4 regions of the Virgibacillus saliphilus genome follow, and region 2 is predicted to be linked to each of the others. Evidence: riboswitches for the same ligand, from Rfam matches in the RefSeq annotation. Region 2 holds a riboswitch; each other region holds the start of a gene.

Region 1 (7,586 bases), 2.5 Mb from region 2:
TTGTTGGAAAATACTTATTATTGGGGATCAAAGATGTGCTGGGAGATGCGGCTACGGACGACATCATCAATGCCTGGGGGAAAGCTTATGATGCGATAGCGGATGTGTTTATCAACGTTGAAAAGGAGCTGTATGAAGAGACCCAAAATAAACCTGGTGGCTGGGTTGGTTTCCGTAATTTTAAAGTGGTAAAGAAGGTACCAGAGAGTGATGTTATTACATCATTTTATTTAGAAGCAGCAGATGGGGTAACCGTTCCTACTTATCAACCGGGACAATATATTACCATAAAAGCAGAGATTGAGGGAGAAGCTTATACCCACTTGCGTCAATATAGCCTATCCTGCGCACCGGGAGAAGGCAGATATCGAATCAGTGTAAAACGGGAAGAGGCACAAGGGAATAGTCCGGCGGGAATCGTATCCCATTTCTTGCATAGAGACGTTCATGAGGGAAGCATTTTACCAATTAGCGCGCCAGCTGGTGACTTCATACTTGATCAAAAGGACAGGCGACCACTAGTTTTAATGAGTGGTGGTGTGGGACTAACACCGATGATGAGTATGCTGGAGACAGTAATTAAAGAACAGCCTAATCGTGAGGTCATCTTTATCCATTCCGCCAGATCGAGCAATTACCATGCCATGAAGGATCGTGTACGTGAGATTACTGAAGATAACAAGCAAGTTACAAGTCATGTTGTATATGGCAATCCTTCTGCAGGCGATTATTGTGATAAAGAAGGCCGTATTGATTATAAATGGCTGAGTGAAACGCTGCCGACAAATGATGCTGCGTTTTATTTCTGCGGACCAAAAGGGTTCATGCGCGCGTCCTATCAAATTCTACGAAAATATGGTGTGAGAGATACGGATCTTCATTTTGAGATTTTCGGACCAGCAGAAGATATTACTGCAGCTTAGTGTGCGGAGGGAGGGGCTTTTTAAGGAAGCTGCGACACTACCCATTCGGGATTCCTTGATTCTAAATTCGCGGCTTCACCGCTACAAATTCGGGATTCTATTGTATATGAATGATGTAGAATCGGTGTAGTTACGTACATGAGTAAGGATCTCAAGTACATGGTTAGGTCTAATTCAGCCTTATCATGTTCCTGAGATGGGCTCTATAGTACATGGTTGGGACTATTTCAGTCTAATCATGTTCTTGAGATGGGCTCTCCGACACATCAATTGGACTAATCAGCTTTATCATGTTCTTGAGACGCGCTCTCCGACACATCAATTGGTCTAATTCAGCCTTATCATGTTCTTGAGACGCGCTCTCCGACACATCAATTGGTCTAATTCAGCTTTATCATGTTCTTGAGATGGGCTCTCCGACACATCAATTGGTCTAATTCAGCCTTATCATGTTCTTGAGACGCGCTCTATAGCACATGGTTGGGTCTAATTCAGCTTTATCATGTTCTTGAGATGGGCTCTCCGACACATCAATTGGATAAATTTCAGCATATCATGTACTTGAGAAGGTGCCTGGTCTTGCTATCCTTATAGAAAACTTCCCAATTGCACAAACAAAATACGTTGGCTCTTCATATAATAAAGAGCCAACGTTTTATGTTTACTTCTCCAATGTCGACGTATCCCCTGTCGGCAAGCCAAGTTCCCATGATTTCAGAAGACGACGCATGATTTTACCACTGCGTGTCTTTGGAATACTATCGGTGATCTCTGTTTCACGAGGTGCTGCGTGTGCACTCAATCCAGTTTTCACAAATTGTCGAACTTCTTCAAGCAACTCATCCGATTTCTCGTAGCCATCATTTAGTGTAATAAATGCTTTAACAATTTCCCCGCGCTCTGGATCCGGTTTACCAATGACGCCGGCCTCTGCAACTGCTGGATGTTCGAGTAATTTACTTTCTACCTCAAATGGCCCAACGCGCTCCCCCGAAGTGTTAATGACGTCATCCAAACGGCCCTGAAACCAGAAGTACCCATCTTCATCTTTATAGGCACTGTCTCCGGATACGTACCAGCCATTTATAAAATAACTTTCAAATTTCTCCGGGCGATTCCACACCGTACGCATCATCGCAGGCCAGCCTTTTTTAATTGCTAAATTCCCCATTTGGTTTGGTGGAATTTCGTTACCTTCATTATCAACAATAGACGCTTCGATTCCTGGAATTGGTTTACCCATTGACCCAGGGCGAATTTCTTCTGATGGAAGATTTACAATCAGTTGTGCACCCGTTTCAGTCATCCACCATGTATCGTGAATACGTAAACCAAATGCTTTTAATGCCCATGTCACAACTTCCGGATTCAGTGGTTCTCCAACGCTTAGCACATGTCTCAAATGTGATAAATCATGTCTTTTCACAGCCTCTTCGCCGGCACTTAAAAGCTTCCTTAATGCTGTTGGTGCGGTATACCATACGGTTACATTATATTTATCCAGGGTCCCGTACCAATCATCCGGCGTAAAGCGCCCGCCACGAACAACATTCGTAACCCCCTTCAACCATGGGGCAAATATCCCGTAACTTGTGCCGGTCACCCAGCCCGGATCAGCGGTACACCAATAAATATCGTCATCCTTGAGATCCAACACCCATTCAGCAGTGACATAATGCTGAATCATCGCATTGTGTACATGATATACACCCTTGGGCTTGCCTGTCGAACCGGATGTATAGTGAATCAGCATGCCATCCTCCAGGTCAACCCACTCGATCAAAAAATCCGGTGATGCCACGTTCATTTCTTTTTTATAATCAATATACATATCAGCGGTTTCACTGTGATCCCCAACGAGGACAATTCTTTCAAGATCAGGTAAATCCTCCTGTGGCACCCTGTCTAATAAATCCGGGGTCGTAATAAGTATACGTGCCTGACTGTCTTGCAGACGATCTCGTACAGCTTGCTCCATAAACGCCTCAAACAGCGGACCGGCAATTGCCCCTGTCTTCAATATACCAAAGAAAGATGCGTAGAATTCCGGACTCCTAGGCATAAACAAAAAGACACGATCACCTTTATTCACATTATACTTCTTCAGTACGTTAGCGAATTTATTACTCTCTTGCCGAAGTTGCTCAAAGGTAACCCGCTCTTCCCGGTCCGGAGCGGAATATAATAAAGCAACCTGATCTTTTTTATTTGGATCATTGGCATGACGATCTATGGCTTCATATGCCATATTAACATTGCCGGTTTCATTCCAGCTGAAGTTCTTTTTAACGTCATCCCACTTAAATGTTTCACGCATTTTTTCGTAGTTTTGTAGATTATAATTCCCTTCTCTTGCCGGGATTTTTTGTACATCCATCTAATCACCTCAATTTAAGTTTTTGCAACCGATTACAATTAGAAAAAATCCAAACATTAAGCTAACTGATTTCTATTTTAGAACATTTTATGACTTTTTTAAAGTGATTTGGTTTAAGTTATAGGCTTATTTTTTGATTTATACTTATATTTATGGTTTAATTCATAATAAATAACTTCATATTATTTCATTTTTCACTAGGGGAGCATATTTATTTGCTGAGAGAGGATACTTGACCCTTCGAACCTGATCTAGTTCATACTAGCGTAGGAAAGTGGCTATGTATACATGTTTGATGATGGCTCCCCATTCTACTACTGTGCTAGTGGATGGGGTTTTTTCTTTTCACTCCTCTAATGTGGGAAAAAATCAAAGGAGTGTATATAATGGAGAATTTATTTACAGATCGATTATGGAACCGAGTCCAACCAATATGGAATGCCTATTTGGAGCATCCTTTTGTAAAAGGAATTGGGGATGGTACGCTGCATCAAGAAAAGTTTAAACACTATTTGAAGCAAGATTATGTATATCTCATCGAGTATGCTCGGCTTTTTGCTTTAGGTAGTGCGAAAGCACCTGACTTGAAGACTATGACAACATTTGCAAATCTATTACATGAAACATTGCATGTAGAAATGGATTTACATCGTAAGTATGCTAGCAAATTTAACATATCAACTAAAGAACTGGAAGAGACGGAAGCTGCGTCTACGACAACTGCATACACCAGTTATATGTTGAATATGTCCCAACGAGGCGGAGTGGAAAATGTGATTGCAGCTATTCTTACTTGTGCATGGAGCTATAATTTTATTGGGAAACATTTAGCTTTAATACCTGGAGCGTTGGATCATGAATTTTATGGAGAATGGGTGAAAATGTATTCCTCTGATGATTTTACCACATTGGCAAATGACTGTATGGATGTAATCAATGAACTTACGAAAGACAAACCTGAACATGAACTTGTAGCATTAGAAGAAATCGTGATCAAGACCAGTCAATTTGAATACATGTTTTGGGAAATGGCCGAAAAATTAGAAATGTGGCAGACTGATTCTGTTGGTAAAGCCTGATTATTAGCAAAGACCGCCCCTAATCATAAGGGCGGTCTTCTTTGTTTATTATTTTGCAGATTCAGCTGTGTTTGCTTCTTTCCGCTTTTCACTTTCCGAGATGACATATGCGGCTGTTGCATCTCCTGTAATATTTAAAGAGGTACGAAGCATATCCAGTAGGCGGTCAACGCCGACAATTAATGCGATTCCCTCTACCGGTAATCCGATTTGTTGTAAGACCATCGCTAGCATGATTAAACCAACACTTGGAACTCCTGCTGTTCCAATACTCGCAAGTGTTGCCGTCAATATAATTAGAATAATGTCCGTAAATTCCAACGGTACCGCATAAACCTGTGAAATAAACACCGTTGCAACAGCTTGCATAATAGCGGTTCCATCCATATTAATCGTTGCACCTAATGGCTGAACAAAGCTGCTGATCGATTTTTTCACACCTAAGGTTTCCTGCGCTGATTGCATAGCAATAGGCAAGGCAGCACTGGAACTAGAGGTACTAAAGCCTACTGACATCGCAGGGAAAAATCCTTTATAAAATTTAATCGGACTTGCCTTTCCAAGTCCCCAAATGGCTATGCTATACGTAACAGCTCCATGTATAACTAAGGCTAATACCACGGCAACCATATACATCGCCATGGATCCAATCGCATCCAGCCCCGCATCACCGATCGCTGATGCAATCAGAGCAAACGCTCCGTATGGTGCTGTTTTCATAATAACATGAACCAGCCAAATCAAAAGCTCATTTGCCTGTTCAAACAACCGAAATATTCCAGCCGTTTTTTCACCTAGATAAGCAAGTGCGATCCCAATGAATAATGCAAACGCAATAATCTGCAACATTTCCCCGGAGGCCAGTGCTTCAAAAGGGTTTTCCGGAATAATATTGATCAGCGTATCCATGACCGGTGGGGTAGATTCCGCTTCAAATTCCGCATTTTCTACATCAAAAGTTCCCTCCGTACCAGGCTCAAGCACATAAGCAACTCCCAGCCCAATCATTAATGCAACCGCTGTAGTAACCAGATAAAAACTAATCGTCTTAAGCCCGATTTTCCCAAGCTTTGTCGGATCACCTAAACCGGCTGTACCTAGTACAATAGATACAAACACAATCGGCACAACAATCATCATGATGAGGTTTAAGAATATTTGTCCAACCGGAGTTAATACATACGTATCAACAGGGGAAAACACCTCTGGTGATACAAAGGTAAAACCTATACCAACAATCACCCCTAAAATAAGGGCGATAAGAATTTTCTTTGTAAGACTCATACTATTCCCTCTCTTGTTGTCATTTGTAGTGGAGTAGCGAATGGAATTATATCCTATCGAAAATCGTAGAACTTAAGTGAATGGCCCCGGCAGGATTCGAACCTGCGACGCATGGTTTAGGAAACCAACGCTCTATCCCCTGAGCTACGGAGCCACATGTGTTAATTGTAGTAAACCCATTATACATAAATGAGGCTTTGTTGAAAAGTGGAAGTTTTTATCTCATAGATGATCGCTTCATTCTATGATAAAATAAAACACATCTGTCCAGATTGATTATTGATTGGAGGAGTATCTATGACAGAGGTTCCATTTATTGCAATAGAAGGGCCCATTGGTATTGGAAAGACATCCCTTGCAAAAAAACTTTCTGTCCATTTTGATTTTCATTTGCTTAAAGAAATCGTCGAGGAAAATCCATTTCTCGGCAAATTTTATGATGATATCAAGGCTTGGAGTTTTCAAACGGAAATGTTCTTTTTATGCAATCGTTTCAAGCAATTAGAGGATATTGAAACACAATTCCTAAAGCAGCATAAAGCAGTTATTGCTGATTATCATATATCGAAAAACATGATTTTTGCGAAACGTACATTACCAGCGGATAAATTTGAGAAGTATGAACAGATTTATCATATTTTGACGAGTGACATGCCCGTTCCGAATATGATGATATACCTGCACGGCAGCATTGATACGCTAGTCGAGCGTGTTCGTCGACGCGGGAGGGATGTGGAGCAAAATATGAAGCCATCCTATTTGGCTCAACTCGCACGAGACTATGAAGATTACATGAATAAATTTGAGGTCATGCATCCGGATATTCCGGTCATACGGATTAACGGAGATAAGACAGACTTTGTGCACCATCAGGAAGATTTAAATCGTGTGATTGAGCAGGTGCGGATGCAGCTCGAGTCCCGTGCTATTCAGGCGAAACGATAAACGATTGATAGAGGAGAATAAACATAATGAAATTAAGAGAAAAATACCAAATTCCAAATGACAGCATCATAACAGTAGCAGGTACAGTTGGTGTCGGAAAGTCTACCATGACGAACGCACTGGCACATGCATTGCAATTTAAAACATCCTTGGAAAAGGTAGATACAAACCCTTATTTGGAAAAATTCTATGAAGACTTTGAACGTTGGAGCTTTCATTTACAAATTTATTTTTTAGCAGAGCGATTTAAGGAACAGAAGAAAATATTCGAATATGGCGGTGGATTCATTCAAGATCGTTCCATTTATGAAGACACAGGAATTTTTGCACGTATGCATTATGAAAATGGCACCATGCCCAAAACAGATTATGAAACATATAAAAATCTATTTGACGCCATGGTAATGACTCCGTATTTCCCACACCCGGACTTACTCATTTATTTAGAAGGGACATTTGATGAGATTATTGAGCGAATTCATGAACGTGGACGCGAAATGGAGAAAAATACACCTATTTCCTATTGGGAGGAAATGTACACACGCTATGAAAATTGGATTAATAATTTCAATGCCTGTCCCATTCTGCGCATTAGTATCTCCGATTATGATTTAATGAAGGAAGAAGGATCCATTGAGCCGATTTTAGAAAGAATAGGACATTTTATCCAGCAGTCACGGCGATGGAAATCGAGGGAATTCATGAAATAGTTGGATGGATTTATTTTACTATTGATTAGGAGGCATGGAACCACCCGGCCTTAAATATTGTTTTTATCATTCTATTATCAGTGCGATCTCCTTATAGTTAGGGAATTGGATGGCTGTAACTCCTTAACTATAAGGCTTTTTTGTGATTGTACTTTTATTCTATGCTGAATAGCGAAGTCCTTCTCTTACATTATATTTTTAGTAAATGAAACACTTCTCCTCGAAGTAAGGACAGATCACCCTCACACGAAGGAACCGCTTCAACATA
Region 2 (7,586 bases):
TCAACGACAGGATGTGTTTTAAAATTTTCTATATGTTCCAGCATTGCGATGAGTTCTTGTCTGCTACCCATGGTTGATCCGAACAGCTGATATTGGCCATAGAAAAATTGGCGTAAATTAAAATCTACTGTATCGTCTGTGGTAGCACCAAATATCACGATTCGTCCACCTTTTTTCAAAACCTCTAATGAACGGTTAAATGTAGCTTGTCCAACACTGTCAATTACTAAATCAACCGTTTCATTTACTAGCTCCTTCGTCCAGTCACTAGCTGTATCCAATATAATGTCTGCTCCCAATTCCTTTGCTTGCCTTTGCTTTTCTACGTTTCGGGAAGTAACGATTACTTTTGCCCCTATATTTTTCGCAAACTGAATGAGATACGTTGCCACACCACTACCTGCTCCAGGAATAAATACCGTGTCTCCTTCTTTCACCTGCCCTTTTGTAAAAAGTGCTCGATATCCTGTTAATGCGCTTAATGCTAAAACACCAGCTTCTTCCCATGTTAAATGTTCCGGCTTTTTCTCGACTTGTGCTGCAGAAAGAACAATTTTTTCAGCGAAAGTGCCATGGTCCGGCATGCCAAGAATATCAAACTCCTTTGGCGGTGCGTCACTATTTTCCTCCCAACGTAGAGAAGGATTAATAATAACATCATCACCCACTTTCACACGTGTAACCCCATCACCTACTGACGCAATGACGCCAGCACCATCTGAACCAAGTACTAATGTATCTTCCGTACGTCCTCTTCGATTTGGAAGACCAACATCACGTCGATTTAAACCTGCTACATGCAAATGAACGACTACCTCTCCGCGCCCTGCAACCGGATCCTGAACATCCTTGACTTTTAATTCTCCATATTCATGTACAAATGCTTTCATTCCTGTCACCCTTTCTCATAATATATACTAAATTCCGCTAATTGATCTGTATTCGTTACATCATGGGAGAATAACGGCACATAAATACGTTCCTGTCTTTGAAATGTTTCTTCAATCATGGACACATACTGTTTTTCATGCTCTCTTCGCTGCAGCAAAAATTCTCCGTCTGCATCATCTGGCAGAACTTTATTCACGATTACAGTTTTTACATGCAAATGATACTGATCCAATAATTCAATCGCCTTTTTCGTTTCTAAAATTGGGAGTCTTTCCGGGTTCAGTACAAAAATAAAACCCGTCTTTTTCCCATCCAGCATAACCTCTCGGGCTTTTGAAAAGCGTTCCTGCCTTTCCCGCAACACATCGTAAATCGGATCCTCAACCGGATCCCCGTCGTTTAATAGCTGGGAATAATTTTCATTCGTTTTCCTTCTTTTTTGCAGCAATCCATTTATCCAAACACCCATTAGTTCAGGAAGTGATAATAATCGTATGGTGTGTCCTGTTGGTGCTGTATCAAAAATCAGCTTATCGAAATGCTTTCGCTCCTCTAAAATAATGGATATTAGCTTATCAAACAACGCAGCTTCATCCGCTCCTGGGGAAGCCTTAGCTGTGTCCAACTGCCGATGAACCTCTTCCATCATACTTGATTGTACAGTATCCTTAATATTTTCTTTTACACTTTTTATATATTTATCTGTTTCTATTTCCGGATCTATTTCCAATGCGGACAAATTATCTGCAACTAGCGTTATTTTCCCACCAATGGACTGCTTAAAAATATCTCCTAAATTATGTGCAGGATCTGTAGACACAAGTAATGTCTTATTTCCGGATTTCGCAGACTTCCAAGCAATCGCAGCAGCAGAAGTAGATTTTCCCACACCGCCTTTACCACCAACAAAAATAATATGCTTTGCTAATACTTCCACATTTTACGCCTCCTTCTTCTTTACGATTGCCTAGCAGCAGCGAATTCCTGTTAGAGGCGATTTATCCATACCCATACGCAAATGCCAATCATGGAAATTCTCGATCATGTATGGATAAAGTTCCAGTGTATAATAATAAATTGGATTTGGTATGCCAATCATCTCAGAATACAACAATAACAGAAACAAATCATCCTCATCCCGTAGTTCACGAGCAATTTCCTGACGATGTGGCATGCTTAATACTTCCTCATAAAATTGAATCATCTTTTTCACATATTCCAACATTGTCCTCACCTCGCTTGAGGGTTTTAAAGAAGAGACCATCCGTTAATGATCTCTTCCCTTCTTCCATTATTCATGATCCATTGGGTTATCATATTTTTTCGTCAGCACATTAAATGCGGTAAGAACAATCCACACTGCAAAAACGAATATGATCGCTCCAAGGACAAATAATAATATATCTGACTCTGTTCCATACCATGCCCATTCAAAGAAAACCTGCTGGAACATGGCGTATAATGTCATAAACATCAAGAAAATCATTGGGATTAATGTAATCGCATAATTACGCCCTTGTCGCTTCAACCAAATAGAGATTAACAATAAACTTATCCCGGCAAGCAATTGATTCGATGTTCCAAATAAAGGCCATATTAGATAACCACCAGAGCCAAAACCTTGTGGCCCTTGGGGAAGCAATACTAATGCCGCACTTGAGACAACAGCTACAGAACTTGCCACATGTTTTTTTGATAATTGAGGAACTTTATATTCAACACCCAATTCCCCAATAATATAGCGTAGCAACCGTACAGAAGTATCCAACGATGTAGCAGCAAAACTTACTACAATGATAGAGACAATCGTTGTAGCGATATCAGGTGGTATTGCTATCCCGGAAGCCAGATTAGCAGCGCCTTCTACAAATACACCGAGACCTGCACCATTTGCTTCTGTAAAGCTACCATACGTTTCAAAAAATGCATCTGCATTTGCAAATAAAGTGCCAGCAGCAATAATCGAAATTAACGCTAATATACCTTCACCGACAGCTCCAAAATAACCAACAAAACGTGCATCGGTATCCTTATCCAGCTGTTTGGATGACGTTCCGGATGAAACCAATCCATGAAAACCGGAAATAGCCCCACATGCGATCGTAATAAATAAAAGCGGGAACCAAGACGTATCTGGATTTGAATTTGTAACAGGTGCAGACATTTCGGGATTTAGGAAAAGTAAGCCCAAATATAGGATGCTGAGCCCTACAACAAGCTGATGTGAATTAATAAAATCTCTTGGTTGCAGCAATTTCCAAACCGGTAATGTGGATGCAAAATAAACATAAACCATTAATATAACAATCCAGATCAGAAATGCGGAGGAAACTGCTCCTAAACCTAATAAACCGGTACTTCCCTCTCCGCCAAAGTATCTAACCAGATCAATCTGGAGAAAATCAACTCTACTTGTTATGATAGCGACTCCGTACATAATCGCAAGCCCAATTAAAGAAGGTCCCAACATCTTTTTATTTCCCTTGTACACAGCGTACCCAATCCAAATTGCAATCGGTATTTGAATAAATACCGGCAATACGCTGGCTGGATACTCGATAAACTGATTCGCAACCACCCATGTAAATACAGCATTAACCATTAATAATAATATTAAGATAATAAATAAAAATAAAATCTTCGCTCGCTGCCCAATTAACCGGTTTGCCAGAGTTCCGATCGATTGCCCTTTATTACGGACGGAAACAACCAGTGTACCAAAATCATGCACCCCTGCAGCAAAAACTGTACCGAGGATAACCCATATAAATGCAGGTAGCCACCCCCAGTATAATGCTACTGCTGGACCCATTATCGGCGCTGCTCCAGCAACAGATGTGAAATGATGCCCCCATAGCACAAATTTATTTGTCGGCACAAAATCCACACCATCTTTGTACTTATGCGCTGGTGTGACATAATCAGGATCCAGACGATAGATCTTTTCTGCCACAAACTTTGAATAATAGCGATACCCTAAGGCTAATATAATAATCCCTATCAGCGCAACTAAAATCCCCGACATTTTTCTCCCCCCCATTTTAGGAATCATCTGACTATTTTTGGATAAAAAAATAGTCAACTTTACCCTAATTAAAGCTATGTTTGTTTGATAATATGTAGTACAACTTTCATTTTATTTAATAATGATATAATTGTAAACAATTTTGAACCTTTTCATGTGGAATAAAAGTAAAAGCCTAAACCTTTGTAACGGCTTAGGCCCTCATAATTCGTTAAAAAATAAGTACAGCAACCAACGTTGATACGAATAATCCGAGAATAACCGGGAAAAAGTTTTTACGAACCAGTGACATAACAGAAACGCCGCAAAAGCCTGCGATTGCAATCAGTGATGACCATGCGACAAGTGTTCCACCACCAGTCCAAATCGATCCCAATTGCCCAATGGCGGCAAGAGTACCAGCATCAATAGTCCCCGTTTCAAGTGAAGCAGCCAATGCGCCTGTGATCGGTAGTCCGGAGAATCCTGAGCCATCAAGCCCGGTAATGATACCGATGATCAATACGCTAAAAGCAGCAAGCAAGGAGCTTTCAGGCAAAAATCCTTGAGTGGATTGCACAAGGTCAAACAATAATGCAGGTGGATTTTCATCTAAACTTAAGATATTCCCGGAAAAATCCGAACTCCCCAGAAAGAAAAAGCCCGCGATTGGAATAACCGGTCCCATTGCTTTAAAAGCAAACACAAACCCATCCGTAATATGGTTTGTAATATAATCCAATGCATGCTCACGTCCAAAAGCTACCGTCGATAATAACAACAGAATCACGGCAACCCCACCAACAAAAGCAGCTCCATCTCCACCTTCAAGTCCACTCATTCTTCCGGAGATAAGCTTTTCGTAAACCATATAAACCACTACCCCAACCAGTACTAATGGGACTATAGTGGCAAATAATTTACTCCACATCGTTAAATGTAACGTTTTTGGATTATTTGTTGATTCCGTTGTAGATTGTAATTTCTGCAGATCAACGTCATTTAATTTATCATCTTTCGTACGAATTGACTTTCGATAAAGAAAATATGCTAAAAGAATCGCAGTTCCTCCAGCTATGAAAGATAGAATCAATGCTTTATCCGCAACCAAAGTCGTATCAATTCCAGCAGAGGTTGCTGACAGACTAGGTGCTACTTGCACCACATAATCAGAGGAAAGCGCCATTCCCTGCCCGGCAATAGCAATCGCAACCGCAGCAGTCATGACCGGTAAGCCTGCCCGTACTGCAGCAGGAACAAGTAGTGCACAGATTAAAGGAACAGCAGGTGTTGGCCAGAAGAAAAGTGAAATCACATAGGTCACGCCAACAAGAACAAAATAAGACACATGCCCATTAATCATCATCTTCTGGATAGGCTGAATCATTTTCCTATCTGCCCCAAGATCACGTAAAGAATAAAGAAGAGCCAACATAAAGGTAATAATTAAAAATATACTAAAAAGTTCTTGAGCTGCTACAAGATTGGCATTGAAAATTGCTGTAAACCCTTCAATTATACTTCCATTGTATACCCAAGCGATTATAAATGTCCCTAACAATGAAGGGAGTACAACACCTCTTCGAAAAATCATAGTACCTATAATCGCAAGTGTAAATAAACCATATAACCAATGAGCTATTGTCAGCTCCATATACGCTTCCTCCCATGATGAATAGTTCTATAGCCTATGCATGGAAGAGGAAAAGCGCTACAAATAAACACGACTCATCGTTTCCTTCTCATAAATGTAAGAGGCCGGGAAAAGTGTTTTTAACAAATAAATTCCAAACATATATCGCTTCCGTAATGTTCGTTTTCTTAGTTAAACACGTTTGCTTTGTCCCAACCTCTTATGTGAGCGAATAATTAATTGTTAAGCAGTTTTCACTAATGTCCTCGGCTGCTTATGAAATAGAAAGAACACGATGGCCGTACACAATATAAATGATGGTAGCATATAAGAAATATTGTACACGAGGGAATAGATCCAAACAGGCTGTCCCTCAATAGCCGACTCAAAAAATACAATACCAGCAACATAATGGGCAATAAAACGTAAACTTGATCCCAAGAGTACTCCTAACGTAATATATGAAAGATAAGCTTTTGTCCTACCTTCTTTAACTGCTTGCTGAACTTGCTTAGCAAAAACACCTGCAAAACCCAAAACGGTAAAAGCAAGCCCATATTCAATCAAGCCTTGCAGTGGGTGCAGAATATAGGACACACCTACAGCAACCTGCATAATCCCCCATAGGAATCCGGATAACAGCCCTCCTTTTAATCCCCAGCGAAATGCAACGATAAATATAGGTATCATGGCAAATGAAATCGAACCACCCATTGCCCATATTTTAAATGATAGACCCGGGATAATATCCAGAAGTAATGCTAGTGCCGTGAAAATTGCAACCTCAACTAAAAATAATATTTTGTTGGAACTCATTTTATTACCTCCCCTTTTTAAAGCAATCTACACAAAAAAAGCAATGCCAAGGGGAAGACTTCCTGATGGAGGAATCCGCTCACATTACTTTTATCCCATCAAAAAACCACCATCCCTACGCTAGTACTAACTAACAGGTTCGAAGGGTCAGAACAAAATTGTTCACTCTCAGCCAAACGGCTCCCCCTGCAGGCTTTTCATTCACTTTTTTTGTTACCTACTATTCTACCTCATATAGCAGACAATGACAATGCATACACCGCATCCGCAGGTTATAGCGCTAAAAATTCTTCGACATCATTCACACATAACTGAATGGCATTTTCCCAGAAATCCGTTTTCGTTATATCTACATTCAGATGTTTGTTTGCGAGATCTTCTACATTCATACTGCCTGTATCCCTTAACAATGCAATATAATCATCTTCAAAGCTACCGCCTTTTTCCTTCGCATATGCATAGATACCGAGACTAAATAAATAACCAAACGTATACGGGAAATTATAAAATGGTACTCCTGTCATGTGGAAATGCAATTTGGATGCCCAAAAGTTTGGATCATAATCCTTAACTGAATCACAATACGCTTCTTTCTGTGCCTCAACCATTAATTCATTTAATCGTTGGACGGAGACCATTCCCTGTTTTCGTTCTTCATAGAAACGATTTTCAAACATAAACCGGGCGTGGATATTCATGAAAAATGCCACACTGCGTTTTATTTTATCTTCCAATAACATCATCTTTTCATCCCTACTCCTCGCACGTTTAACAGACGCATCAGCTACAATCATTTCTGCAAACGTCGAAGCTGTTTCAGCAACATTCATCGCATATCCCTGATTCAATCCATTAACGTCATTCATGACATGTTGATGGTATGCATGCCCAAGTTCATGGGCAAGTGTAGCAATATTGGACGGGGTACCGGAATACGTCATGAAAATACGAGTTTGTTCACTGTCCGGAAAGCTTGTACAAAAACCGCCTGGTCGTTTTCCTGGACGATCTTCTGCTTCGATCCACTGTTTATCAAATGCCATTTGCGCGAAATCGGCCATTTTCGGACTGAACGCACGAAATTGTTCAACAATAAATGTCGCACCTTCTGTATAACTCGACGTTTTAACCGAATCTGTTAATGGTGCTTCCACATCATACATACTTAATTTTTCCAACCCCAACAGTTCTGCCTTCTTCTGCAGATAATCAACAAAATGACTTTTTTTATTCGTGATAGCA
Region 3 (7,586 bases), 1.8 Mb from region 2:
ATTGCGGCATACTGTGTTTATACTACTTCTGTTATGATTCCTTCTTTAATCCCATATTGAATAAGACCCTCGTAAGGATCACCAGGAATGCCTAAAAGTGTACAAAATGCTGGTTCAGTCTTGTATCCTTGCTTTTTAAGATTTATCACTTTTTCTTTAAGGTTGGGGCGCTTTTCTAATAACTTATGTTCAATTAACATATGTAAATATGCATTTTGTTTAAGTACAGGTTGAGATTGACCAAACAATTCAAACTCAAAATTTCTGAAGAAAAAATTTGCTTTAACGACCGGATTACCTCTTATAGTTGTCCTTTTTAACTTAAAATTGCCTTTGCTATGATATAGTATTTGTAGCCGTTCCTCAAAATAATCTAAATCCTGTACTTCCATTACGATGTCTAGGTCTGATCCTAATATATCTATACCGATGGGCAAAGTTCCGCATAGAACCGGATTGCATGAACTTAAGTCATCACAAATATTCAGTTCCCTGATAACTGCATACGCTTTTTGTTGCTTTTTATTACCCATTTGCATCCCCTCAAATAAATTACTCAACGCAGCACCTTCTTCATCTGAAAATATAATTTTAGGGCGTTATCTGTTCAAGAAAATCATTCATGCTTTTTAAACATAAACCTCCATATACGGCTTTTCCTGCTTATAATAATCTATCCTATCATGCAAAGTACCAATATGAAATTCGAACTTATAACCATTCGGATCATAAATAGACTTCTTACCCTTTCATCCCTAGGACGACCAGTTAAGATGTTCACTCTCCATTTCACTAATTTATTATATATGCTATCAAATCAGCCTTATTGATAGCAAAAGCAACATGAGTGTATACCTGACTTATATCATTACGAGAAATATTACCCATCCAAAGGCCCAAGAATTATTTTACACATACGGTCGATTCTTCACGCTTCCGGTTGATTCTCAGACCGGACGAACGATTCCCAGACGTTCCAACTGATTCCCACATTTTTAGAATACATGGAACCTCACCGTTTGTTGCGCTTGCAGCTGAACATAGCTGTTTATCTATAACCCATGATGCCCAAGCAAATAATTTTATAATTTCCTATGCGATTAAAGAAAAGGTTAGCTGGACATTATACTTGAATCCAGCTAACCTTTGTTTCCCCACAATACTTTTCAGGAAGGTTTCTTAGGAGATTGATATATAGTGTTTTTCTGAAGATTATTGCGTAAGATGAAATACTTGGGGTTAAAATATACAGTTAACAACATACTTTTCTTTAATGCTTGAGCTGCACTTTTCTGAATAAATTCGTATGCCTATCCAATTGCGATTGAACATGTTTAAAATGACTTCTCGCTTCAACTATAAAATGATCAAGTTTCTCCTCTATACGAGCCTGACTTAATGCAAATGAATTTTGATTTTCTTCAAAACGAATTTGCCTCTCTTCCATACGAGCTTGATTAATAGCAAGGTGCTCTTGGCTTTTTTCTACTTGACCAAGTCTCTTTCCAAATCTATTTAAATTTTCTTCAAATCGATCTTGCCTTTCTCCAAACGCATTTAAACTTTCCTCAAACCGATCTTGCCTTTCTCCAAACGCATTTAAGCTTTCCTCAAATCGATCTTGCCTTTCTCCAAACGCATTTAAACTTTCCTCAAACCGATCTTGCCTTTCTCCAAAGACATTTAAGCTTTCCTCAAATCGGTCCAGCCTTTCTCCAAAGGCATTCACTTTCTCTTCCACTCGATCCAGTCGCTTCCCAAAAGCATTTAAGTTATCTTCAAACCGAGCTTGTCCTTGTTGGATTATTTCCAAATGTTCTAAAATAATATTAAGCTTTTCCTCCACCTTCATCCCTCCCTTCTTTTCCTAATAGTATACCATCATCTATACAAAAATACATCGAAAGATTCTCTCGCTCACTTAAGCATTAGGATCAGAGGGACGAGCCGCTTAAATAAAACTATAAAACTATCTCCCCTGCATCAGATGCACGATATACCTGTCCAACCGCTCCTCCATCATGTGATCCGTTAACCCTGTTATACCAAAATCCTTCCATCCCAGGTATACGCTTGGGCGCTTTCCAGAAAGCATATCCATGGCGGAAATAAGATCCCAATGGAGGGCATGTTTATACGTTTTTCCGGCAAATTGCTTATATGCTTCTAAGAATCCAGCAGCAGTTTCTACATCATATAACATCGCCAGATTTACTCTGCAGTGTCCGACATCAATTCCTGCTGGACCCAAGCAGGCGTTTACCCAATCCACAATGCCACTGACTTTCTCATCACGCCACATAACGTTTGCAGGATGAAAATCTCGATGAATAAAGTTATTTTTCATATTAGGGCGAGGCCCCTTTGCTATAGCTATTGCTTTTTCCCATACATCTGGAACGCTGGACCATTCCGGAATTTCTGTCTCCGAAATAGCATTATAAGGAAAGTAAGTCCATGGAAAATTACTTGCTTCAGCAGTATGAATATTGGCAAGTGCCTCTGCCAGACCAGCCAGCCATTCATCCCTATCCCTTGGCTTTAGATTAACGTTCCCCTCAAGCTTTGACATTACAACTACCGGGATCCCACATATCTCCCCCTTCTCATCATAGGCGATGATCTCAGGCGTAGGGAAACCAACTTTAGATGCCATTTGCAAACTTGCCGCTTCATGCATAGCAAGATCAGGCTCTTTGTCCAACCATTCTTGATCATTAAATTGCCGCACCACTACTTCCACAGGATTTTCATCAACATGAAGCGTTATACGATGTAATATAGAGGAAGTGCTACCTTTTAATGGTTCCACGGATTGTACAGACGCGTTTATATGTACTTGTTGTTTAACCCAATCCAGCAAAGATTTTGGGACCCCCATTTTATCTCCCCCTTTTATCCTTTTATCCTTCAAATACACGTTAAAACCCATTATAGAATACAAACGAGCGCCATTATCAATGGTTTAATCAATCGTTTGATCAATCATAGGCAAAGCACGAGACGATTCTTAGTCATGACACTACCCATAATTGCCGGAAGAACTTTTAAAACGTGCCAGTATGTCATTGGCATATAATGATATTACCAAAAAGCTTAATAGTATGGCGAAATCATGAAGTAGACCAACACGCCAGTAAAGCTGACATACAGCCATAGTGGCATTGTCCAACGTGCAATTTTCCGGTGTTTTTCTACTTTCATATTCAAACCTCTTCCAAGTGTGATTAGCGCAAGCGGCACAATCAATGCAGCCAGAACAATGTGTGTAATTAGTATAAAATAATAAATGTACATCATAGGACCGTCTCCGCCGAAGCTTGTAGACTCAGCCATAGAATGATACGTCAAATAGAAGATGAAGAATAAAAAGGTTGTTACGAATGCAGCAATAATAAATCTGCGGTGCACTTTGATGTTTTTCTTTTTAATCATGATTAAAGCAATCAACAAAAAGATAAAGGTGAAGCTATTCAAAATAGCATTTAACATGGGCAATACGGTTAACTCCATGCCAGCTATTGTTGCGTCTGGGTTTGTTGGCAAGAAATACGTTCCCAAAATAACGCCTACAATCAATATAGATAAAATCCAAATCAGCGGATTATAATTGCGCTGTCTAGTATAGTTAATGTCATTAGGCATCTGTTTTTTCACTCCAATATAAAATTCCTTTCCATAAGCATATGAAAATTAACCGCAAACAACAAGTCAAAAGTAATATTCACTCCTATAAAAACGAGAAATGTCATACTTTTGACAGAAAACAGGCTATCCAATTAGGTCTTTTCTTTTGACCAAAAAGTGATAACAGGAAAGTTTCCTAGCATTCTGTATGTATTTTTCATCTGCTTTATTATCCGGAAAAGGGAATGATATGGATTTGAATATAGGTACACTTTCCACTTATTCAATTTCCATGACAAGTGCGAGCCTATTTGTTAAACTAAAGGTAAATAATCAATAAAAGTAACTACTAGGGGTGCCCAATAATACGTGGGCTGAGAGGAAAGCGCATTGAGGCTTTCTGACTCTTACGGACCTGATCTGGATCATACCAGCGGAGGGAAGTAGTTTGACGAAATGTCTTATCTATTTTCAAATTCGAAGCCAGGTCCCCCATGGGATTTGGCTTTTTTTAGTTCTCTCTGGGAAGAAGTCATGGATGAATCGAACGTATCTATTAACAACCATGGCTGTTTTCATTTAATAGCGGTCAATGACTGCACAATGAAAAATAATGATATATAACCCGGAAAACTACTATTCTTTCGTCCTTCCGAATCCATCAGAGGAGGTTTTATAAATGAAACACGTTTCAACGGCTCTTACCATTGCTGGAACCGACCCAAGTGGTGGAGCTGGCATTCAAGCAGACTTAAAAACGTTTCAAGAATTAAAAAGCTATGGCATGTCCGTCATTACATCTGTCGTTGCCCAAAACACCACAGGCGTTCAAAATGTTCACCACCTACCCATCGACATGATCAAACAGCAGCTGGATTCCGTGATTTCCGATATTCCGGTTCACGCATGTAAAACAGGGATGATTGCAAATAGGGACATGATGGAAGTCATTGCAGGATATGTTTCAGAATTGGATGCATCTTATGTCATGGATCCAGTTATGGTTGCAACAAGTGGAGATTCCTTAATTGATCAGGATTCACGTCTTTTTTTACGTGAAAATCTTTTGCCACTGACAACCCTAGTAACACCAAATATTCCGGAGGCTGAATTTATTACCGGCAATACAATTGAGACAACCGATGACATGAAACAAGCTGCTGAAACGATCGTAAAGAATTTCGGTGCTGGAGCAGCTCTTATTAAAGGTGGACATATGTCGGGGAGTGCAGTGGATTTTTTATACGACGGGATGGACATAAAAACCTTCTCAGCTGATCGCATGAATACCAACAATACGCATGGAACTGGATGTACGTATTCCGCTGCGATTACAGCCTTTTTAGGTCAAGGCATAGCGCTTCAGGATGCTATTTCACAGGCAAAACGTTTTATAACAGCAGCAATTAAGCATTCCTTTTCTCTTGGTTCCGGAAATGGTCCTACGAATCATTGGGCAGACCGTGAAGAGGTGATACTATGAATCCAAACATTATTCAGGAAGTACGGGGAAATAGTCCATTGATTCACCATCTAACCAATCAGGTTGTCATGAATTTTACAGCAAACGGGCTTTTATCCTTTGGCGGGGCACCAGTTATGGCAAAAGCAGAGGAAGAGGCTGCGGCCATGGCTTCCGCTAGTGACGGCGTTCTTCTTAATATTGGCACACTGACATCCGTTGAACTTCCAGCAATGCTCCTAGCAGGAAAAGCTGCAAATGAAAAAGGAATTCCGGTAGTACTCGACCCGGTAGGAATAGCAGCCACCTCCTTTCGTACATCTGCTGTGAGGAAAATCTTGGAGGAAGTCAAACCAACCGTAATCAAAGGAAACGCAGGGGAAATGGCACAACTCGTACAAATTCCTTGGGAAACAAGAGGCGTGGAATCGGTTGGGAAAGGAGACACGGAGGAAATCGCTATGAAAGTTGCAGAAGCCTATGAAACAGCCGCTGTTATAACCGGAGAAACAGATATGATCTGCGTAGGAAAAAATGTGATCAAAAATGAAACCGGTGATCCACTTTTGGAAAAAATCACCGGAGCTGGGTGCTTATTGGGATCCATTTTAACTGCCTGCTTAACAACGAAGGCACAAATCGAGGAACAGGTTTTAACAGCCGTTTATTTTTATGGGGTAGCGGCTGCGTATGCCGCTGCTCATGAAAGTACGAAAGGGCCTGGAACCTTTTTACCTCAGTTCATCGATGCTCTTTCCCTGGAACCCAGTGTACTGGAGAGGAGATAGCCAATGGCATTACAAATAAACACGAGCTTACGTAAATATTTTATCATGGGCAGTCAAAATTGTGATCGGGATCCTGCAGAAATACTGGAAACCGCTGCATTAGCTGGAATAACAGCCTTTCAATTTCGGGAAAAAGGAAAAGGATCACTAACGGGAGAAGCGAAACTAAAATTAGGTATTTCATTGCGTGAAATTTGCCAGAGATATAACATCCCCTTCATTGTAAATGATGATGTTAAACTAGGTAAATCCTTAGATGCGGACGGGATCCACGTTGGTCAGGACGACCAATCCGTTCAAGCAATCCGTGACCTTTTCCCTGATAAAATTATCGGGCTTTCTGTATCGAATGCGCGTGAGATTGCGAGTAGCCCGCTGTCTCTAATCGATTACGTTGGTGCTGGTCCAGTTTTTGCAACCAATTCAAAGATTGACGCTAAGAAAGCCGTTGGCGTTGAGTGGATTACTGCATTACGAAAAAGATTCCCGACATTACCTATTGTAGGAATTGGCGGTATCACAACACACAATGCTACTTCTGTGATCGACGCAGGTGCAAATGGGGTTTCGGTTATCTCGGCGATTACCCAAGCTGAAAATATAAGGGAAGCAGTTCGAGCCTTATAGATATGAATGGTGTTAAAAGGGGCTGGGACAAAAGTGTTTTTAACAAATATATTCCGAATATACATCGCTTCGGAAATATACTTCGCGCACCTTAGGGCGGCTGGTGAGCCCCCTTGTGCTTTCACACTTCGGTGTCTCACCTATGCCTTTTCTCCCGCTGGAGTCTCCGCATATTTCCTACGCTAAGTTTGGCAATGTTCGTTTTTTTAATTAAACACTTTTGTTTTGTCCCAGCCTCACATTTTTATATTCAAGAATGACACAAGGAGTTATTTCTTATGTTGATCTGCATAAACCGCCATAGCATCACGCATAAACACTGCTAATCCATCGCCAAATTGGTCTATATTTTTAGTGAAACGCCCGTCGTCAACATACATCTGGCCAAGTCCTTTAAAAGCATCTAATGAATAGTTGCCTATTCGGTTCAAGAAATCATACCACATTTTTATACCTTCTTGAGCTACATCTGATGCAGGAGACTCATGGCGAATCGCAGCTAATTTACGATAAATATCGTTGAACTCTGTTTCAAATGCTTCTTTTTCACTTTTGGACATGGTATTTATTGTCGTATTCGATTCCTCAACAGCTTTGTCTCCCCATCGTTCGCGCGCTTCCTGCTCATATGGGTTATGGCTGAAGTCAAAGCCTTCAAATTTCTCTTTATCGCTCATTTGTATTTCTCCTTTCTTGTGTTGGATTGTTTTATCAACATTCCGAATCATATGATCCAGCCTGTTTCGTTTTTCAAGCAGCATGTTACGATGCAAATCAAGTGCTTCGTATTGGTCAAATAAAGGATCATTGATAATTTGTTTAATTTTTTTCAACGGGAAACCCAGTTCTCTGAAAAATAAAATCTGTTGCAATGTCTCAAGATCACCTTGTGAATATTGTCGATACCCAGACTCCGTAGTATCTTCCGGGATTAATAATCCAATTTCATCATAATAATGTAGTGTACGCACACTAATTCCCACTAAATCGGAAACTTCTTTCACTTTCAAAACGAGCTGCCTCCTTTCATGATTCATGGTAAAGCATGACGTAACGTTAGAGTCAAGTTCTACTTACAATAC
Region 4 (7,586 bases), 660 kb from region 2:
TTGCCCCTTCTTTTGCTAACATTATTGCAATACTTTTTCCAATACCTGCACTAGCACCAGTTACAATAGCTACTTTGTCTTCTACTCTCATGTTAATCCCTCCATTCAAAATATATATAAAGCCTCATAAGAGGTTTTATATCAATCATAATTATCTGAAAAATGTGATACGGATATTCAGAGCATATTGTTAAATATCGGCTTTAATCTAATACGTTTGTTTTATCTTGGTAGAATAGATGGTAAAAAGAGGAATACAATATCCTGTATCTATCTTTAGTATAATGCAATTTAGGGTAAACACAATATGTTTGTGAAACATTTCACAAATAGTTCATAATTACTACTGAAATCATTCTTACTCCATTCCATTAACTATATTTTTTCATTCTTCTTTTGCATTTAGAGAAATAATTATTGATGTATTAACTCCTGTATTTTTCCCTAATTCCTATAAATTCTGTCTATTCTTTATTATTTGGTCGTTATTTATAGGCTGTGGCAATTATTATTAATTAATCGAATAAAATCAAGTTTAAACGCGTTGTATAACGTTTAACGCGTTTTGACGAAAGGCTTTGTTTTATTTAATCTTAAATAGTACATCATTTACAACACATTTCGGAGGTGAGAGCATTAGCAAAAGCGGTATTGGTGAATTGACAAGGGAAAAGGACATAAAAACTGATTTTCATTTTCGTAAGCCGAATAAAGACGATGGTGCAGCTGTTTGGGAATTAATTAAACAAACTGGTGTGTTAGATCTTAACTCTTCTTATAGCTATCTCATGTGGTGTGAGATTTTTTCAGAAACATCGATTGTCACGGAAAGAGAAGGGGAGACTGTCGGATTTATTTCCGGGTTTATTCATCCGGATACACCGAATACATTGTTCATTTGGCAAGTAGCTGTTAATGAATCCGAACGTGGTAATGGATTGGGGACGAAAATGTTGTTTCAACTGCTAAACCGTGAACATTGCGGGGCTATTGAATATGTAGAAGCAACTGTATCTCCATCAAATACGCCGTCACGAAACCTATTTCAAGGTCTTGCCCAAAAGCTGAAGACCCATTGTGAGGTAGACGATTATTTTTCATCAAATGATTTTCCCGGAGAAGGCCATGAAGATGAATTATTGTTTAAAATCGGACCGATTGAAGAAGAAAAAATATGGATAAAAGGATGATTTCATGACAACGGCTTTATTAAGCGATAAGGAAATGAAAACGTTTGAAGAAATAGAATCGACCGTAAGAAGCTACAGCAGGGGATGGCCGACCATTTTTGAAAAGGCAAAAGGATATAAATTGTGGGATATAGAAGGAAAAGAGTACATTGATTTTTTTGCCGGGGCAGGAGCGCTGAATTACGGCCATAATAGTGATGCAATGCAGGAAAAATTAATTGAGTATATTAAAAATGATGGAATTATACACAGCCTCGATATGGGAACATCTCCAAGAAAGGAATTTCTCGAACGCTTCAAAGAAGTAATACTTACACCACGTAATCTCGATTATAAGATTATGTTTCCCGGCCCAACGGGTACAAATACCGTAGAAAGTGCGTTGAAAATAGCCAGAAAAGTAACCGATAGAGATACGGTGATTAGTTTCACAAATGCTTTTCATGGAATGACAATTGGATCGCTCTCGGTGACAGCTAATTCATTTAAACGTCATGGTGCGGGCATCCCGCTTCATCATACGGTATCCATGCCATTCGATGATTATGTGGAAGATCAGAATTCAATTGCTTATTTGGAAAGATTTCTAGAGGACAGCGGAAGTGGTGTTGCCCTGCCGGCAGCCATTATTCTGGAAACAGTTCAAGGAGAAGGTGGCATGAATGCGGCTAGGATGGAATGGATGAAAAAAATCGAACGTATTTGCAAACGTTGGGATATTTTATTAATTATTGATGATGTTCAAGCAGGTTGCGGACGAACTGGTACATTCTTTAGTTTTGAGCCTGCCGAAATTAATCCAGATATTGTCTGTCTTTCCAAATCAATTGGCGGAATTGGACTGCCCATGGCCATTACATTAATTAAACCAGAGTATGATCAATGGGAACCCGGTGAGCATAACGGAACATTCCGTGGAAATAATTTGGCATTTCTTGCAGCAACAGAAGCCTTGACTCATTGGGAGACAGATGAATTAAGTCATGCGATACAAGAGAAAGCCAGCATCTTGGCAGATATGGTCAACCATTGGGTGAAAAAATATCCCGAACTTAAGGCCGAAGCTCGTGGAAGAGGATTAATGCAAGGTATAGCAATCGACGTAGAAGGTCTTGCAAGTGACATTTGCGGAGAAGCGTTTAAGCGCGGTTTGATTGTGGAAACTTCCGGGCCGAATGATGAGGTTGTTAAATTCTTGCCACCACTAACGATTGAGCAAGAAGGGCTTGAGAAAGGACTCGGTATTCTTGATGATAGTATCAAGCATGTTCTTGCTTAAGCGACAATATACCAATGAATAGATATTTTATAATGGAAAAGGAGAAATCGAAATGATCGTAAAATCACTGGAAGAGATTGTTGGAACGGAAGATGAAACATCTGAAGAAAACTGGACGAGTCGCCGCTTTCTGTTGAAAAAAGACGGAGTAGGCTTCAGCATGAATGATACCATTATTAAAGCGGGAACAGATAATTTCTTCTGGTACAAAAATCATATCGAAGCAGTGTACTGCATTGAAGGCGAAGGTGAAATTGAAAAAGTCGAAACCGGTGATGTATACCAACTTAAAGCAGGAACGATGTATATCCTCAATGAAAATGACAAGCATCGACTACGCGCCAGAACGCAGATGCGCATGGTTTGTGTCTTCAACCCGCCACTTGTAGGAAGAGAAACACATAATGAAGAAGGATATTATCCGTTATTGACCGAATAGGGTTTAGAGAAGGAATCAGTCGCGGTTTAGTTTCTTCTTAATTTTTGGTAAGAAGAAGAGAGAATATTAATGGGAGGCGCACACTTCAGCTTGAGCTTCAGAATCATAGAGGGTCTCCTTCCTCATTATACACTCTAAGTAAAAGCACTTTCTCTGATAGGGAAGGTGCTTTTACGACTAGGAACGGCAAATTTTCTGTTCGAGATAGAGCTATGGTAAACTGGGAGAACGCGTCTCCATAACGGTAGAGGGTCGATCGGGAGAGAACCATACCTATACGGGAGCTACTCATCTTCCGGAAAAAAAGCACCACTACTACCCTCATTCTGCTGAAACATTCTGCTTCACAATCTTATTCGGGTTAAATAAATCACGCGGATCAAGCGTCGACTTTATTTTCTCCATCAGATGAAGCGCTTCACCATGTTCTTGTTTCTGATATTTTTGTTTTCCAATTCCAACGCCGTGTTCGCCGGTGCAAGTACCTCCACGGTTAAGCGCGTATTCAACGATGTGTTCATTTAATTGATTCGCATTTTGAACTTCTTCGGGGTTATTGAGATCAATCATTAAAAAAATATGATAGTTCCCATCACCTACATGCCCGACGATGCCGCCTTGAAGGCTTAATGCCCTTAGGGTTTTCCTTGCATCTTGAATAGCTCCTGCTAATTCAGAAATAGGGAGACAAACGTCCGTTATCATTAATTTTCTTCCCGGGTAGCCATGAGTGTAAGCGTAGAGTACATGATGTCTTGCTTCCCAAAGCTTATTCCGTGCTGCAGTTTCTGCTTCAAATGTTACTTCTAAACAGCCGAAGTCGTTGAGGATATCTTCCGCAAATGAAACATCCTGTGTTAGACCTGCTTCATTTCCGTGAAATTCTAAAAACAATGTTGGTACTTCTTTGTAGCCTGTTTCACTATATTGATTCGCTTGCACCATAGATGGCTCATCTAAAAGCTCCATTCTGGCAATTGGCACTCCGGCTTGTAATATAGCTGTGACAGCTTCGACTGCATCATCCACCATGTTAAATGATGCTCTTGCAGCTATTTGATGTTCTGGTATACCGTATACCTTTAGCGTTAATTCTGTAAAACAACCTAGTGTACCTTCAGACCCTACAAAAATGCCATTCAGATGATAACCGGATGATGACTTTTCCGCTAAATTGCCAGTGTGTATCGTTTTTCCGTCTACAAGTACAACTTCTAAATCTCGGACTTGGTCACGCATGATGCCATAGCGGACAGACATTGTTCCACTGGCATTCGTAGCAGCCATACCGCCAAGTGTTGCATCTGCCCCTGGATCTACTGGAAAAAATAACCCGTATTTTTTCAGTTCTTTATTTAATTGGGAACGTGTCACACCTGGTTGTACTTTTACTAGAAAATCTTTTTCCCGAATCTCCAGTATGCTGTTCATTAACGAAAAATCAATGGTTATGCCATGTTCGTAAGGGATAATATGACCTTCTAAGCTTGTTCCCAAGCCATAAGGAACAACCGCGATCTCATATTTATCAGCTAGACGAACAATTTCGCTCACTTCTTCAGCATTTTCAGGAAATACCACTACAGCTGGAGAACTTGGTGTATGATAAGATTCATCTGTGCTGTGTTCTTCCAGAACAGTCTCGTTCATGGTAACTTGATCTTTTCGCAACCATTTCTCTAATCCATGTATTACATTCGTTATTGCTGTTTCCATGGTTATTTCTCTCCCTTTTTAAATAGGTATGTTAAAGAAATTTCTGATTTTATAGTCTAGTATAAATGATGTGAAGTAGAAAATCTATAGCTTAAATACATAGGGAAGGATTATTCATTTCTACTGCTGTATAAGCGATATTAGATAATAAAAAACATTCCATTATTGACAAAATATTCATGCGTGTTAAAATAAAATAAAATGATATGAACTACTAGGGGTGCCTTTGTTAAGGCTGAGATTAAAGTTTCACTTTGAGACCCTTTGAACCTGATCTGGTTGATGCCAGCGTAGGGAAGTAATCTGCCGATGACTACAAAGCTAACTTATGTATTCTAGAGGGCCACTTTCTTTATGCGCTGCATGATGAAAAGTGGTCTTTTTTATATGTATATAAGAATCTATTAGATGGGTTGTGCCTTTGTCATGCCAAAACAATTACATGTTATTTCTACTGGCCGGCAATCAATGAAAACGTTTGTTACGATTGCAGGACAGATTCATAAATATGTGGATGTCATCCATGTACGAGAAAAGACATGGTCTGCCAGTAAACTTGTAGCTGTCGTGCAAGCATTAGCTGAAGAGGGAATTCCAGTTAAAAAAATAATGATAAATGATCGTATCGATATAGCATATATGATGAAGACAAACGGAGTGCAACTTACACACCAAAGTGCTGATCTTTCATTGGTAAAAGAATCTTTTCCTACTTTACAAATAGGTTGTTCCGTCCATTCTATAGAAGAAGCCATGGAGGCAGAGACAAAGGGTGCAAATTTCCTCCTTTATGGTCATATCTTTGCTACCTCATCGAAGCCAGGAATACCTCCGAGAGGACTTGATCATTTACAGAGGATAACAGAAACAGTTCATTTACCAGTCATAGCAATCGGTGGTATTATGCCGGAAAATACAAAGCAGGTACTAGCAGCAGGTGTAGAGGGAATCGCGGTTTTGTCAGGTGTATTATTAGCAAACGATCCTGTAGAAGCGGTTAAAGAATATAGAATAAATATGGAAAAGGGAGTGTATGATGAATAACCATTATGATGTCAGCATTGCTCGAGGAGGTGAAGGAAGATTCCATCGCTTATGATTCGAAATAGCTCAAAGGAGGTGAGAACATGACATTACAATTAAATGGGGAGATTGTAACGATACCAACAGCAGTTACCACAATTAAAGAAGTAATCGAACATTATAAGATAAGTAACCCTGTTGTTATTGTAGAACATAATGACCGAATTTTGGAAAAGAATGAGCATACTACTACAGAAATAGCTGATGGAGACAAAATAGAATTAATCCAATTTGTAGGAGGCGGTTAACATGTTAACCATCAACAAAAAACAATTTAACTCCAGATTATTGTTAGGTACAGGAAAATATCCAAATATTGATGTCCAGAAGCAAGCAGTGGAAGTGTCAAAGCCGGAAATCTTAACCTTCACTGTTCGCCGTATGAATATCTATGAGCCAAGTCAGCCGAATTTCCTTGAAAAGATTGATGTGGAGAAAGTTACGCTACTGCCAAACACGGCTGGAGCAAAAACGGCTGAAGAAGCTGTTCGTCATGCGAAACTAGCTCAGGCATCTGGCTTATGTGATATGATTAAGGTAGAAGTTATTGGTTGCGATAAGACCCTTCTTCCTGATCCTGTGGAAACGCTAAAAGCAACGGAAGAATTACTAAAAGAAGGATTCACCGTATTGCCATATACTTCCGATGATGTGGTACTTGCTAAAAAGCTGGAAGAGCTTGGTGCACATGCGATTATGCCAGGTGCTTCTCCGATTGGATCCGGACAAGGGATTATTAATCCACTCAACTTAAGCTTGATTATAGAACAATCAAAAGTTCCAGTTATCGTTGACGCTGGAATCGGTTCGCCTGCGGATGCTGCATTTGCAATGGAACTTGGAGCGGATGCAGTTCTTTTAAATACTGCTGTGTCAGCGGCAAGTGATCCGGTCAAAATGGCAAAAGCGATGAAGCTCGCTATTGAAGCTGGACGTTTGGCTTATGAAGCAGGAAGAATCCCGAAAAAGCGAACCGCAACGGCAAGTAGTCCAATGGAAGGAATGAGTGTCTGATGAATGATCGTTATTCCAGACAGACCCTGTTCACCCCAATTGGTGAGCAGGGTCAACAAAAACTAAAGAGAAAACATGTATTATTAATCGGTGCTGGAGCACTTGGAACAGGAAGTGGCGAATCCCTTGTTCGTGCAGGAGTCGGGAAAATAACAATCGTGGATCGCGATTATGTGGAATGGAGCAATTTGCAACGGCAGCAGCTTTATGTGGAGGTGGATGCGGCAAATCGGGTACCAAAGGCCATTGCCGCTAAGGAGCGATTACAGCAAATTAATTCAGAAGTAGAAATCGAGAGCCATATTCTGGATGTGACGCCTCAAGTATTTGAAAAACTAGCAGAAAACGTTGATTTGATTCTAGACGCTACAGATAATTTTGATATTCGCATGCAAATAAATGATATAGCACAAAAATATACAATACCTTGGATTTATGGATCCTGTGTTGCAAGTTATGGTATTAGCTTTACAATTATTCCTGGTAAAACTCCCTGTCTGCACTGTTTAATGGAGGATGTACCGATCGGTGGGCTAACGTGTGATACTGCTGGAATTATTAGTCCAGCTGCTAGTATGGTAGTTGCCTATCAAACAGCAGAAGCTTTAAAAATACTTACGGAAGATTGGGAGGCACTTAGTGGGAAGTTAGTTTCGTTTGATCTTTGGAAAAATCATCATTCCAAGATGAATGTTTCCAGTATGAAAAAAGCAGCTTGCTCTTCTTGTGGTGCAAATGCAACGTATCCCTTTCTTACTTTTGAAAATCAAACCAAGACGGCGGTTTTATGCGGAAGGGATACGGTTCAGATTCGCCCATCAAAGCGTGAAGATCGTGATCTACAGGGGATCGCCAAGATGCTTTC

What was found. Region 2 has a riboswitch for thiamine pyrophosphate ahead of thiT (energy-coupled thiamine transporter ThiT). Riboswitches for the same ligand answer to the same signal wherever they lie in the genome.
Region 1: linked by a shared signal. The riboswitch ahead of tenA (thiaminase II) and the one ahead of thiT (energy-coupled thiamine transporter ThiT) in region 2 are both predicted to bind thiamine pyrophosphate.
Region 3: linked by a shared signal. The riboswitch ahead of thiD (bifunctional hydroxymethylpyrimidine kinase/phosphomethylpyrimidine kinase) and the one ahead of thiT (energy-coupled thiamine transporter ThiT) in region 2 are both predicted to bind thiamine pyrophosphate.
Region 4: linked by a shared signal. The riboswitch ahead of tenI (thiazole tautomerase TenI) and the one ahead of thiT (energy-coupled thiamine transporter ThiT) in region 2 are both predicted to bind thiamine pyrophosphate.

The regions. Positions count from the first base shown of each region.
Region 1 is NZ_JAGYHC010000001.1:36,988-44,573, reverse strand. Features, by position in the region: gene hmpA (NO-inducible flavohemoprotein) at 1-923, shown strand, start outside; gene acsA (acetate--CoA ligase) at 1,585-3,300, opposite strand; TPP riboswitch at 3,490-3,590, shown strand; gene tenA (thiaminase II) at 3,687-4,379, shown strand; gene KFZ56_RS00195 (dicarboxylate/amino acid:cation symporter) at 4,428-5,663, opposite strand; tRNA gene KFZ56_RS00190 (tRNA-Arg) at 5,745-5,817, opposite strand; gene KFZ56_RS00185 (deoxynucleoside kinase) at 5,961-6,608, shown strand; gene KFZ56_RS00180 (deoxynucleoside kinase) at 6,635-7,318, shown strand.
Region 2 is NZ_JAGYHC010000001.1:2,525,006-2,532,591, forward strand. Features, by position in the region: gene KFZ56_RS12285 (zinc-binding dehydrogenase) at 1-890, opposite strand, end outside; gene KFZ56_RS12290 (ArsA family ATPase) at 896-1,828, opposite strand; gene KFZ56_RS12295 (cory-CC-star protein) at 1,859-2,116, opposite strand; gene KFZ56_RS12300 (carbon starvation CstA family protein) at 2,183-3,916, opposite strand; gene KFZ56_RS12305 (hypothetical protein) at 4,128-5,549, opposite strand; gene thiT (energy-coupled thiamine transporter ThiT) at 5,772-6,344, opposite strand; TPP riboswitch at 6,440-6,541, opposite strand; gene KFZ56_RS12315 (M3 family oligoendopeptidase) at 6,617-7,586, opposite strand, start outside.
Region 3 is NZ_JAGYHC010000001.1:675,587-683,172, reverse strand. Features, by position in the region: gene KFZ56_RS03450 (DUF4269 domain-containing protein) at 18-539, opposite strand; gene KFZ56_RS03445 (hypothetical protein) at 1,271-1,846, opposite strand; gene KFZ56_RS03440 (phosphotransferase family protein) at 1,970-2,881, opposite strand; gene KFZ56_RS03435 (DUF420 domain-containing protein) at 3,097-3,645, opposite strand; TPP riboswitch at 3,969-4,086, shown strand; gene thiD (bifunctional hydroxymethylpyrimidine kinase/phosphomethylpyrimidine kinase) at 4,307-5,110, shown strand; gene thiM (hydroxyethylthiazole kinase) at 5,107-5,877, shown strand; gene thiE (thiamine phosphate synthase) at 5,881-6,504, shown strand; gene KFZ56_RS03415 (MerR family transcriptional regulator) at 6,774-7,541, opposite strand.
Region 4 is NZ_JAGYHC010000001.1:1,867,003-1,874,588, forward strand. Features, by position in the region: gene KFZ56_RS08930 (SDR family NAD(P)-dependent oxidoreductase) at 1-91, opposite strand, end outside; gene ectA (diaminobutyrate acetyltransferase) at 660-1,190, shown strand; gene ectB (diaminobutyrate--2-oxoglutarate transaminase) at 1,195-2,469, shown strand; gene KFZ56_RS08945 (ectoine synthase) at 2,522-2,908, shown strand; gene KFZ56_RS08950 (FAD-binding oxidoreductase) at 3,230-4,624, opposite strand; TPP riboswitch at 4,831-4,938, shown strand; gene tenI (thiazole tautomerase TenI) at 5,051-5,668, shown strand; gene thiS (sulfur carrier protein ThiS) at 5,752-5,955, shown strand; gene KFZ56_RS08965 (thiazole synthase) at 5,957-6,721, shown strand; gene KFZ56_RS08970 (thiazole biosynthesis adenylyltransferase ThiF) at 6,721-7,586, shown strand, end outside.